2 regions of the Pseudoalteromonas sp. S3776 genome follow, and region 2 is predicted to be linked to the other one. Evidence: predicted binding sites of a transcription regulator. Region 2 holds the regulator's gene; the other holds the start of a gene.

Region 1 (5,618 bases), on a different contig from region 2:
CCTGGGTAAGCGAGAAAGTTTAAGCTTACGTGGCACTTATTGTCCAAAAGTTTGGCGGCACTTCGGTTGGCTCTATTGAGCGAATAGAAGCGGTCGCCGACCTTGTTGTTAAAACGAAGCAGCAAGGGCATCAAGTGGTTGTGGTTCTGTCGGCCATGTCGGGAGAAACCAACCGCTTAATCAATCTCGCCAAGCAAATAGATACTCGCCCGAGTAGCCGAGAACTAGACGTACTAATAAGCACCGGGGAGCAGGTTTCTGTTTCGCTCCTTGCTATGGCTATTATAAAGCGTGGCCATTCTGCTGTAAGCCTACTAGCCGACCAGGTTAATATTCAAACCGATAACATGTTTGGTAAAGCCCGTATTGAAGAGGTGGCTGCGACGCGTTTAAAGCATGAGCTTGAGCATAATCGAATTGCAATTATTGCCGGTTTTCAGGGGCGCGATGTAGAGGGGAATATTACAACCCTTGGACGCGGCGGCACCGATACCTCTGCGGTAGAAATAGCCGCGGCAATAAAAGCCGATGAATGTCAGATCTATACCGACGTTGATGGCGTATACACTACAGATCCTCGTGTAGAACCAAACGCGCAGCGAATGCGCCATGTAACGTTTGCCGAAATGCTAGAGCTGGCAAGCTTAGGCGCAAAAGTATTGCATATTCGTGCTGTTGAGTCGGCTGGTAATCATAAAATGCCGCTAAGGGTGCTTTCGAGTTTTGAGCCCGATGAAGGAACGCTAATAAGTTTTGAGGAGAGCGATATGCCAACTGAGGTTGTGTCGGGGATTGCATTTAATCGTGACGAATGCTTGATAAAGGTACATGGCGTACCATACTGTGTTCATTCTCTTACAAAAATTTTGAAACTTTTTGCAGAAAATGGCATCGAAATAGATATGATTAGTCAAGTTAATCATAACTTTGAAAAAATAGACTATGCTTTTACTGTGCATTCAAATGACTATTTGCAAGCACACGATTTACTTTCTCAACAACAGGTAAATCTGCAGGCTGATAGCATTTCTAGTGATACAACAGTTGCAAAGGTGTCGGCTGTTGGCATAGGAATGAAGTCTCACAGTGGTGTAGCGCATCAATTTTTTGATGCATTGGCGCAAGAAGGCATACACATAGCTTTAATATCGACATCTGAAACCAAGGTATCGGTTTTAATTGATGAGAAGTACTTAGAGCTAGCAGTAAGAGCGTTACACTCAGAATTTTTAACAGAAAATGGATAGTTTGGGAGTTTTTACTTACTTTTCAATCAATTTTTCATTAAAATGGTCAAGCGGAATCTTATAATTTATTGGAACATGGGAGCAAGAGAATGCTAATACTAACTCGTAGAGTAGGTGAAACCCTAATGATTGGTGACGAAGTAACTGTTACTGTATTAGGTGTTAAAGGAAATCAAGTTCGAATTGGTGTTAACGCACCTAAAGACGTTTCAGTGCATCGTGAAGAGATTTACATGCGTATACAAGCTGAAAAGTCTAACCCTAATCCGGGCAATGCTTAATCAACACGTATATTTAGCTGAGTAATGCACTTAGCTATACCAAAAGCCACTCACTGAGTGGCTTTTTTGTTTATAAAATCGCGCATTTCATCGGTTAATACACTGCTAGAAATATATTGCATACCTTTATTATGGTGCACTAAGTAGCCGTGGTTGGTTTTAATAATATGGGTTATTTCTGCCCACTTAAATGTATGGCTTTTATAATGATTCTCGGTGCTAATAGCGTCATCGGTAAACGAAAGAGTAACCGTTGAGCCCGAAGCACGACTAAACATTTGGCGCGTAACCCACCAAGGCCTACGGTAATAAAAGGCAATGCATTCTAAAACACCCAGCATTATTAAAAATGACCCTAGGTAATGATCGTCTATAACGTAAATACTAATTAAACCTAAGCACACCAGCAATGCCAGCAAAAAGTATTTTGGCTTGGCAGCTTTACTATAAGAGTGGGACTCGTCAAAGCATTCGTAGTAGTAGGGTTTATCGAGTGTGTAAGTGGTGGTCAGTGCCATAATTGCTAATAAATAATAGTTTTCGCTATTTTACCAAGCTAGTGTAAAAATCACACCCGTTAATATTTGCTATGTACTTAAATAGGTAGAAGCAGCTTTTTGTTTACGCATAAAAAAACGGCTTATTAAAAGCCGTTTTTTTACGTTACCAAGCAGATTAACAGTTAGTTTCTTCTGCGTTAACGCCTTCTTTTACATTTTCACATGCATCTTCTACAGAGTTTTGCACGTCAGTTACTGCTTCATCAATACGCTCACCTGCTTCTTCTGCGTGGTTGTCTTCACAGCCCATCATAAAGAAACCTGCAAATACCGCGATTAGTGCTGCTTTTAAAGTTGTAGAGTTCATAATGTAATTCCTTGTATGTGTTAATTAATTAGTGTTTTTAAGTGTTAGTGGCTACCTGGGCGATTTACCGCGCAGTGCACCTGATACTAAAGAAATCACTAAAAGTACTAAAAAGATAAAAAATATAATTTTTGCTATACCAGCTGCGGCACCTGCGATACCACCAAAACCTAACACTGCAGCGATTAAAGCAATAACTAAAAATGTAATTGTCCAGCGTAACATTGTTTTCTCCTTGGTTATCAAATTCGTTCGAAAGTAATAATGCGAGTTGCGTGCCAGAGTTTAATTTTGTTAATTTTCAATGTGTTATGGTTTTATGAGCGAAGATTGTAAATTTAGGATTGGTAAGTTTTACGTTTAACGATGTAACTTATTCACACTATTGTAAATAGAGTAGAAAAATTAATATTTTTTATATGCTGCCGCTTACTTTCTTGGTAAGACCAATTTACATTTTTAACCACAGTGGGTTTTTCGCTGTTATTTAACTTACTATTTTTTATGACTTTTAAGTTGTTTTGGATTTAACCATATAATCTTTGCCTATAACGGTTATTTATATCATCTATATCTAAGCTAATTTTACCCTTTATTAGCTATGTTAACTATTGTGACTGTATGTTAGTTTAATTTTAATTGGTTTTACCAATTGACAGGTGGTGGACAAAGTTAAAAGTTTTGTTATCATTTGGTGAATAATTATTTAAATAAAGCGATTTTTTATATCGCTATATAGTGCAGGGGGAGAAAAATGGATATAGGAGCTGTTCTCACAACCGCAGGTAGCTTGATGCTTACCGGCATGGTGGGTGTGTTTATATTTCTTTCAATATTGATTGGTGCTGTAACACTTATGTCTAACTTGGTTGCTCGTTTTGATGTGGCTGAAGTTGCAATACCGGTTAAATCACCATCTTTAAAATCTCAAGGTGTGCCAAGCGAGCACATCGCTGCTATTAGTGCTGCCATTGCTCAGTACAAATCAAATAATAAATAAGAGGCACACATGGCTAAATTAAAATTAACAGAGCTTGTTTTACGCGATGCTCATCAGTCTTTACTTGCAACTCGTATGCGCTTAGATGACATGCTACCTATTGCTAGCAAACTTGATGATGCCGGTTATTGGTCTATTGAGTCGTGGGGCGGCGCTACATTTGACTCGTGTATTCGTTATTTAGGTGAAGATCCGTGGGAGCGTATTCGTGCCCTTAAAAAAGCAATGCCCAATACTAAACAGCAAATGCTATTACGCGGACAAAATTTATTGGGTTACCGCCACTACGCCGATGACGTGGTAGAAAAGTTTGTAGAGCGAGCTCACAAAAATGGTGTAGATGTATTTCGTATTTTTGACGCCATGAACGATGTACGTAACTTAGAAACTGCAATCAAAGCGGCTGTAAAAGTAGGTGCTCACGCGCAAGGTACAATTTCTTATACTGTAAGCCCAGTGCATACGCTTGATATGTGGTTAACCCTTGCAAAACAGCTAGAAGATTTAGGTTGTCACTCTATTTGTATTAAAGATATGGCGGGCTTATTAAAACCTTACGATGCTGAGCAACTTATTAAAGGGCTTAAAGAAACGGTCTCAATCCCTATTGCTATGCAGTGCCATGCAACGACAGGACTAAGTACAGCGACGTATCAAAAAGCCATCGATGCAGGCATTGATATGCTTGATACCGCTATTTCTTCAATGAGTATGACTTATGGTCATTCAGCGACAGAAACCATAGTGGCAATTGTTGAGGGAACCGCACGCGATACTGAATTAGATTTAAACCAGCTAGAAGAAATAGCCGCTTACTTTAGAGATGTACGTAAAAAGTACGCTGCCTTTGAGGGGAGCCTTAAAGGTGTTGATGGCCGTATTTTACTCGCGCAGGTACCTGGTGGCATGTTAACCAACATGGAAAACCAACTTAAAGAACAAGGCGCAGCAGATAAGCTAAATGAAGTATTGCTTGAGATCCCACGCGTGCGTGAAGATTTAGGTTTTATCCCGTTAGTTACTCCAACATCGCAAATTGTAGGCACACAAGCAGTACTTAATGTGCTTACGGGTGAGCGTTATAAAACAATTACCAAAGAAACCGCCGGTGTTTTAAAAGGCGAATATGGTTTAACACCCGCACCTATGAACAAAGAGTTGCAAGAGCGAGTGCTTGATGGTCAGGATGTAATTACGTGCCGCCCTGCTGATAATATAGCCCCTGAACTTGCATCGCTTGAAGCCGAGCTACAAAAAGAAGCGCAAGAGCAAGGTTTAACACTTGCTGATGAGCAAATAGATGATGTGCTTACCTATGCATTATTCCCACAGGTTGGCCTTAAGTTTATTAAAAACCGTAACAACCCAGATGCCTTTGAAGCCGCGCCAAGCGCCGATGACACTAACGCTAAGCCTGCTGCAAAACCTGCAAGTAACAAAGGTGTTAGCGCTGAGCAATACAGCGTTAAAGTTGACGGTAAAGTGTATGATGTCGTGGTTGCGCAAGGTGGCGAGCTTAAAGAGGTAACGCTTAAAGACTCAGAGCATTTACCACAATCTGCATCGGTTGCATCAGGTGAAACACTGAATGCCCCATTAGCAGGTAATATTTTTAAAGTAAAAGTAAAAGCAGGCCAAGCCGTAAACGAAGGCGATGTGGTTGTTATTATGGAAGCAATGAAAATGGAAACCGAAGTTCGTGCAATGCACTCAGGTACTGTGGCTGAGGTCTTAGTGTCTGAAGGTGATGCTGTGACAACGGGCGATGCAATTATAGCGATGGCGTAGGAGTAGCTTTAATGGAAGGTATTTTAAACCTTTGGCATGCTACCGGCATTGCTAACTTTACGTTTCCTGGCTTGATAATGATTGCAGTAGGCTGTTTATTATTGTTTTTAGCAATAGCTAAAAACTTTGAGCCACTGCTTTTATTGCCAATTGGCTTTGGCGCGATATTAACTAATATTCCTGTTGCAGGGCTATCAGAGCCTGGTGGGCTTTTGTACTCAGTTTACTATGTGGGTATTGATTCCGGTATTTTTCCGCTATTAATATTTATGGGGGTTGGTGCACTAACTGACTTTAGTGCGCTAATAGCAAATCCTCGCATGTTATTACTGGGAGCTGCAGCTCAGTTTGGTATTTTTGCGACCTTATTTGGCGCAATTTTACTTAACTTTATTCCAGGTTTTGAGTTTACGCTTCAAGATGCATCGGCTATTG
Region 2 (5,618 bases):
AAGCAAACAGCCTATGACGAGCAAGGTAAAATTAGCCATAAAGTTACAGCAGCTAAAATGGAGCTGTACCAACAACTTGGTTTTACATTTTTTGAAAAACCTATTTTTACTTTATATAACGAAACACAAACTTGGCGAATAAACGCTGACGAAGCAACGCTTTACGAAGATAAACAACTTATTTTAGAAGGCAACGTGGTTGCCAAAAATTTAGTTGATAACGCCATGATAGATAACATCAATGCTGACAACATCGAAGTCGACATTAAAGCGCTAACGATGCGCTCTGAGCAGCCAGTGGTTGTCACTGGGCCAAATTTAAAGATTATCGGTAAAGGCCTTGAAGCCGATTTGAAAACCGAAGTAATAAAACTAATTAACCACACGCGAACAATATATTATGACCAATAAACTCTCTAAAATACTTATTATCCCATCGCTGATGCTTGCATTTAGCGCTTCTGCTGCTGAGCCTGCTGCTCAACCGCCAGCAAACCAAATTTCTATTAGTGCAGACCGTCAAGAAGGTCAACTTAAAGAAAACGTAGGTATTTTTGAAAAAAACGTCGAAATTGTGCATGGGAACCGCAAAATTACAGCCGACCGACTCGAAGTACATAAACGTGAAGACCTAGGGGATAACAAACAACTGCTTATTGCCACTGGCAGCCCTGCCTACTTCGAAGAAAAACAAGACGATGGTACCGTAATGAGTGCCAGTGCAAACGAAGTACGTTACGACGTAGCAAAGCGCTTTTTAACACTTGTTGGGGATGCCGAAGTCGCGCAAGCCGGTCAAAAAATTAATGCTAAAAGTATTACCTACGATATGCAGCAGCAACTTATTAGCGCAGAAAAAGACGAAAACTCAACGGATCGTGTCCACACAATTTTAGTGCCTGTTGAAGCAAATATTAAAGAAAAAACAGGTAACGAAGGTCAACCATGAGCACCTTAAAAGCAGAACTATTAGCAAAAAGCTATAAAGGCCGCCAAGTTGTAAAAAATGTAGGCCTTGAGGTAGAAGCCGGCAGCATAGTGGGCTTATTAGGCCCTAATGGCGCAGGTAAAACCACCACCTTTTACATGATTGTAGGGTTAGTACCTAGCGACAAAGGTAAAATATCTATTGATGATAACGATATAACGTTATTACCTATGCACAGTCGTGCTCGCTTAGGCATTGGCTATTTGCCGCAAGAGTCATCTATATTTAGAAAGCTAACAGTTTATCAAAATTTAATGGCTATTTTAGAAACGCGCAAAGAGCTAAATAAAGCCGCGCGAGAAGAAACGCTTAACAACTTACTTGATGAATTTAGCATTCAACATATACGCGATAGCCAAGGTATGGCACTTTCTGGTGGCGAACGCCGCCGTGTAGAGATAGCCAGAGCACTCGCAGCGAACCCTAAATTTATTTTGTTGGATGAGCCTTTTGCTGGTGTTGATCCGATTTCAGTGTTAGATATAAAGAAAATAATAGAACATCTTAAAAATCGTGGCATTGGCGTATTAATTACCGATCACAATGTAAGAGAAACCCTTGATGTTTGTGAAAAAGCCTACATTGTTTCTCATGGGGAGCTAATTGCATCTGGCACCCCAGAACACGTATTAAATGACAAAACTGTACGCGATGTTTATTTAGGCGAGCAATTTAGGCTGTAACATTTAAGCCACACCTACAAGCATCTGCTAATATTAATTATAACAACATAAAAGGATTGTTAGAGATACATGAGGCAATCATTACAGCTGCGCATGGGCCAGCAACTTACAATGACTCCACAATTGCAACAAGCGATTCGCTTGCTGCAGCTCAGTACATTGGATCTCCAGCAAGAAATACAAGAAGCACTGGATAGCAACCCGCTATTAGAAGTAGAAGAGCAAGATTACACGGAAGAGTCGGCTGGAAAAAATGAACAAAAAGCAGATACGGATGATGTAACCGTAAGCGCATCGGCTGATGATACAACCAGTGAATACGAGCAAGACAGTGGTGAAGCTTTAAATAAAGACACCGTTAGCGATGATATGGCGATGGATGTAACTTGGGATGAGTACATGAGTGCAGCCCCTGCGGCATCCTCAGGCCCAATGCCAGAAGATGAGTCTATTTATCAGGGCGCCTCTACTGAAACGCTACATGAGTACTTAATGTGGCAACTTCAGCTTACTCCTTTTAGCCCAACTGACGAGGCCATTGCTATAGCCATTGTAGAAGCTGTAGATGACTCGGGTATTTTAACGCTAAGTTGTGAAGAAATTTTAGAAAGCTTTAACCAAGAAAACGATGACGACGTTGAAGTTGAACTGGATGAAATAGAAGCCGTTTTAAAACGTATTCAATTATTCGACCCTGTAGGTATAGCCGCGCGAAGCTTACAGGAGTGCTTGTGTATTCAGCTTAACCAGTTTGATAAAGACACCCCTTTTATAGAACAAACTAAAATGATCTTAACCGATCACATTGATCTATTAGCGGCACGCGACTATCGTACATTAATGAAAAAGACTAAGCTTAAAGAAGACGAGCTTAAAGAGGTCATGACTCTTATACATACCCTCAACCCAAAACCTGCAGATACAATAGTAAGGGAAGAGTCTGAGTATGTCATACCGGATGTGTCAGTTAAAAAAATTAAGGGCCGTTGGGTGGTAGAGCTAAACCCAGATAGCATGCCAAAAATACGCGTAAATAGTCAGTATGCGGCCATGTCACGTACCGTAAAATCAAGTGGTGATAGCCAGTTTATTCGCTCTCATCTGCAAGAAGCTAAATGGTTTATAAAAAGTCTTGAAAGCAGAAACGACACGCTGCTAAAAGTAACAAACTGTATTGTAAAACAACAACAAGCGTTTTTTGAACATGGCCCCGAAGCCATGAAACCAATGGTTTTAAACGATGTTGCTGAAATGGTAGAAATGCACGAATCAACAATTTCGCGTGTTACTACGCAAAAATATATGCATACGCCACGTGGTATTTTTGAGCTTAAATATTTTTTCTCAAGCCACGTAAGCACCGAAAACGGTGGCGAATGTTCGTCAACCGCAATACGTGCCTTAATTAAAAAGCTAATTGCCGCGGAAAACTCAGCCAAACCATTGAGTGATAGTAAAATTGCGGATATATTGGCAGAGCAAGGAATTAAAGTAGCTAGACGCACAATAGCAAAATACCGTGAATCGCTAGCTATTCCACCGTCAAATCAGAGAAAGAGTTTGATATAAGACGTAAAAAACAAAGAGGAAATGCTTATGCAACTAAACCTAACTGGTCGTCACGTAGAAGTAACTGATTCACTTAGAGACTATGTAAATAATAAATTTGCAAAGCTAGAAAGGCACTCAGATCATATTAGCAATGTGCATGTCATTCTCGATGTAGAAAAACTCAACCAAAAAGCAGAAGCGACTATTCATGTAAGCGGCGCAGATTTATTTGCCTCAACAGAGCACCAAGATATGTATGCTGCTATAGACTCGTTGATTGACAAGCTCGATCGTCAAGTCATAAAACATAAAGAGAAGCTTGCTAGACACTAATATTATGAAATTAAGTACATTAGTATGCCAGGACTGCAGCAAAGCTGCGGTCCTTTTTAGTAGTAAAAAAAGAATTTTAGAATTTATCAGTGAGCTGGCTCATGAAAAGCTCCCTTACTTACCACAACAGGATATTCTTAATGCGCTAGCCAGCAGAGAAAAACTAGGTAGTACGGGTATTGGCCGCGGTATCGCAATTCCGCATGGTAGAATGGGTGGCGTAGAAGAACCGCTTGCGTTAGTACTCGTTAGTGACAAGCCTGTAAACTTTGATGCTATTGATAACTGTCCTGTTGATATTTTTGTTGCACTCATCGTACCAGATGGCGATAACCAGCAGCACCTAAAGACTCTAGCAACCATAGCTGATAAACTGAGCAATAAAGAATTTTGCAAACAGCTGCGAAGCGCTAAAACCGATGCAGAACTGTATCAAGTAATTGTTGATCAATCGTAGTAAATACTAAGGGCTATAAATGGAGTTAATAATCATAAGCGGCCGTTCCGGTTCAGGTAAATCGGTTGCTTTACGCGTGGTTGAAGATTTAGGTTATTATTGCGTAGATAATATCCCGGTCAACCTGCTGCCCTCTTTAGTACGTAGTGTTTCAGATAACTATGACAAAATAGCTGTTAGTATCGATGTTCGTAATATCCCCAAAGAGCAAGACGAGTTTAACGATATTCTTGAATACCTACCGGACTTTGCTAAACCCACTCTGTTTTATTTAGACAGTGACGATCAAACACTCATAAAACGTTTTTCAGAAACACGCAGATTACACCCTTTATCAATCGATTCATTGCCGCTCGACTTAGCAATAAAAAAAGAAAAAGAACTGCTTGATGTACTTGTAACCCGCGCAGACTTTATGCTTGATACGACTGATTTAAGTGTTCACCAGTTGGCTGAGTCAATTCGCGAAAAAATACTCGGAAAAAAAGATAAACAACTAATTGTAACGTTTGAATCGTTTGGTTTTAAACACGGCATACCTAAAGAAGCTGATTATGTATTTGATGCTCGCTTTTTGCCAAATCCGCATTGGGAGCCTGAACTTAAACCGCTTACAGGTCTTGATCAACCTGTAAAAGACTTTTTGGCAAACCACAGCATAGTGCAAAAATTTACTTGGCAAATTCAAACATTTGTACAAACTTGGTTACCACACTTAGAGCGCAATAACCGCAGCTACCTGACTATTGCAATAGGTTGTACGGGTGGGCAACACCGCTCGGTTTATTTAGCCCAAACTATAGGTGAGAGCTTTGCAATGACACATCCAAATGTAAAAATTAGGCACCGTGAGCAAGAAAAGTAACCTTAAAATAATAACCTGTTCAGTTTAGGTATAGTAATTTATGCGTTGTGAAGACACGTTTTTAATAAAAAATAAATTAGGCTTACACGCCAGAGCGGCAACGGTCCTTGCGCAATTAGCTGTGCAGTTTGATGCTAAAATTACCTTACATCAAGATGATAAAGAAGCCGCTGGTGATAGCGTATTAGCCTTAATGCTACTCGAAAGTAGTAAAGGCAAAGAAGTTAAAGTTGTATGTGAAGGCCCAGACTCAGAAAAGGCTTTGCATGCGGTCGGACAATTAATCGCACAGCGATTTAACGAACAAGAATAAACGTTTAATTACCAAGCTTACTCATACATTTTCGCTTTATACCCTAATTTGTGTGTGGCTTGGTAAATGAATAGTGTTTAATTAGATTAATCGCAATGCGGTTAATCGCCTCCCCTCGTATATAAAAAATTAGGATGCCAATGCCAGAAGCGTTTGAACAAGACTACCCACTGCAACAACTAAAACAGGTGACTAAATCACTTAATAGTGGGCAATTTGTTCAAGTAAGACGCATGCTAGCAAAAACGGCTCCGTGTGATACTGCCCTTTTACTTGAATCCTCTCCGCATAAAATTAGACGCATGCTTTGGCAGCTGGTTGACCCAGATGTACAAGGGGACGTGCTAGAAGAGCTCTCTGAAGATGTACGTTTAGGCATCATTGCACAAATGGAACCTGAACATATTGCCGCCGCCACTGAGGATATG

What was found. Region 2 encodes sigma-54, which starts transcription at its own class of promoters, with help from an activator protein. Its sites were predicted from a motif close to GTTGGCACGNNNNTNGNNT; they were not measured.
Region 1: the regulator sigma-54 is predicted to act here: its motif matches at 2,660-2,678, upstream of CWC16_RS15940 (DUF1328 domain-containing protein).

What each region holds. Positions count from the first base shown of each region.
Region 1 covers NZ_PNCU01000042.1:59,568-65,185, reverse strand. The annotation lists gene alaS (alanine--tRNA ligase) at 1-23, shown strand, start outside; gene CWC16_RS15960 (aspartate kinase) at 30-1,247, shown strand; gene csrA (carbon storage regulator CsrA) at 1,337-1,528, shown strand; gene CWC16_RS15950 (YcxB family protein) at 1,579-2,046, opposite strand; gene CWC16_RS15945 (hypothetical protein) at 2,204-2,395, opposite strand; gene CWC16_RS15940 (DUF1328 domain-containing protein) at 2,447-2,620, opposite strand; gene CWC16_RS15935 (OadG family protein) at 3,150-3,395, shown strand; gene oadA (sodium-extruding oxaloacetate decarboxylase subunit alpha) at 3,405-5,183, shown strand; gene CWC16_RS15925 (sodium ion-translocating decarboxylase subunit beta) at 5,195-5,618, shown strand, end outside.
Region 2 covers NZ_PNCU01000019.1:95,818-101,435, forward strand. The annotation lists gene lptC (LPS export ABC transporter periplasmic protein LptC) at 1-411, shown strand, start outside; gene lptA (lipopolysaccharide transport periplasmic protein LptA) at 401-949, shown strand; gene lptB (LPS export ABC transporter ATP-binding protein) at 946-1,671, shown strand; gene CWC16_RS09780 (RNA polymerase factor sigma-54) at 1,741-3,240, shown strand; gene hpf (ribosome hibernation promoting factor) at 3,268-3,555, shown strand; gene CWC16_RS09790 (PTS sugar transporter subunit IIA) at 3,560-4,012, shown strand; gene rapZ (RNase adapter RapZ) at 4,032-4,877, shown strand; gene CWC16_RS09800 (HPr family phosphocarrier protein) at 4,918-5,190, shown strand; gene mgtE (magnesium transporter) at 5,331-5,618, shown strand, end outside.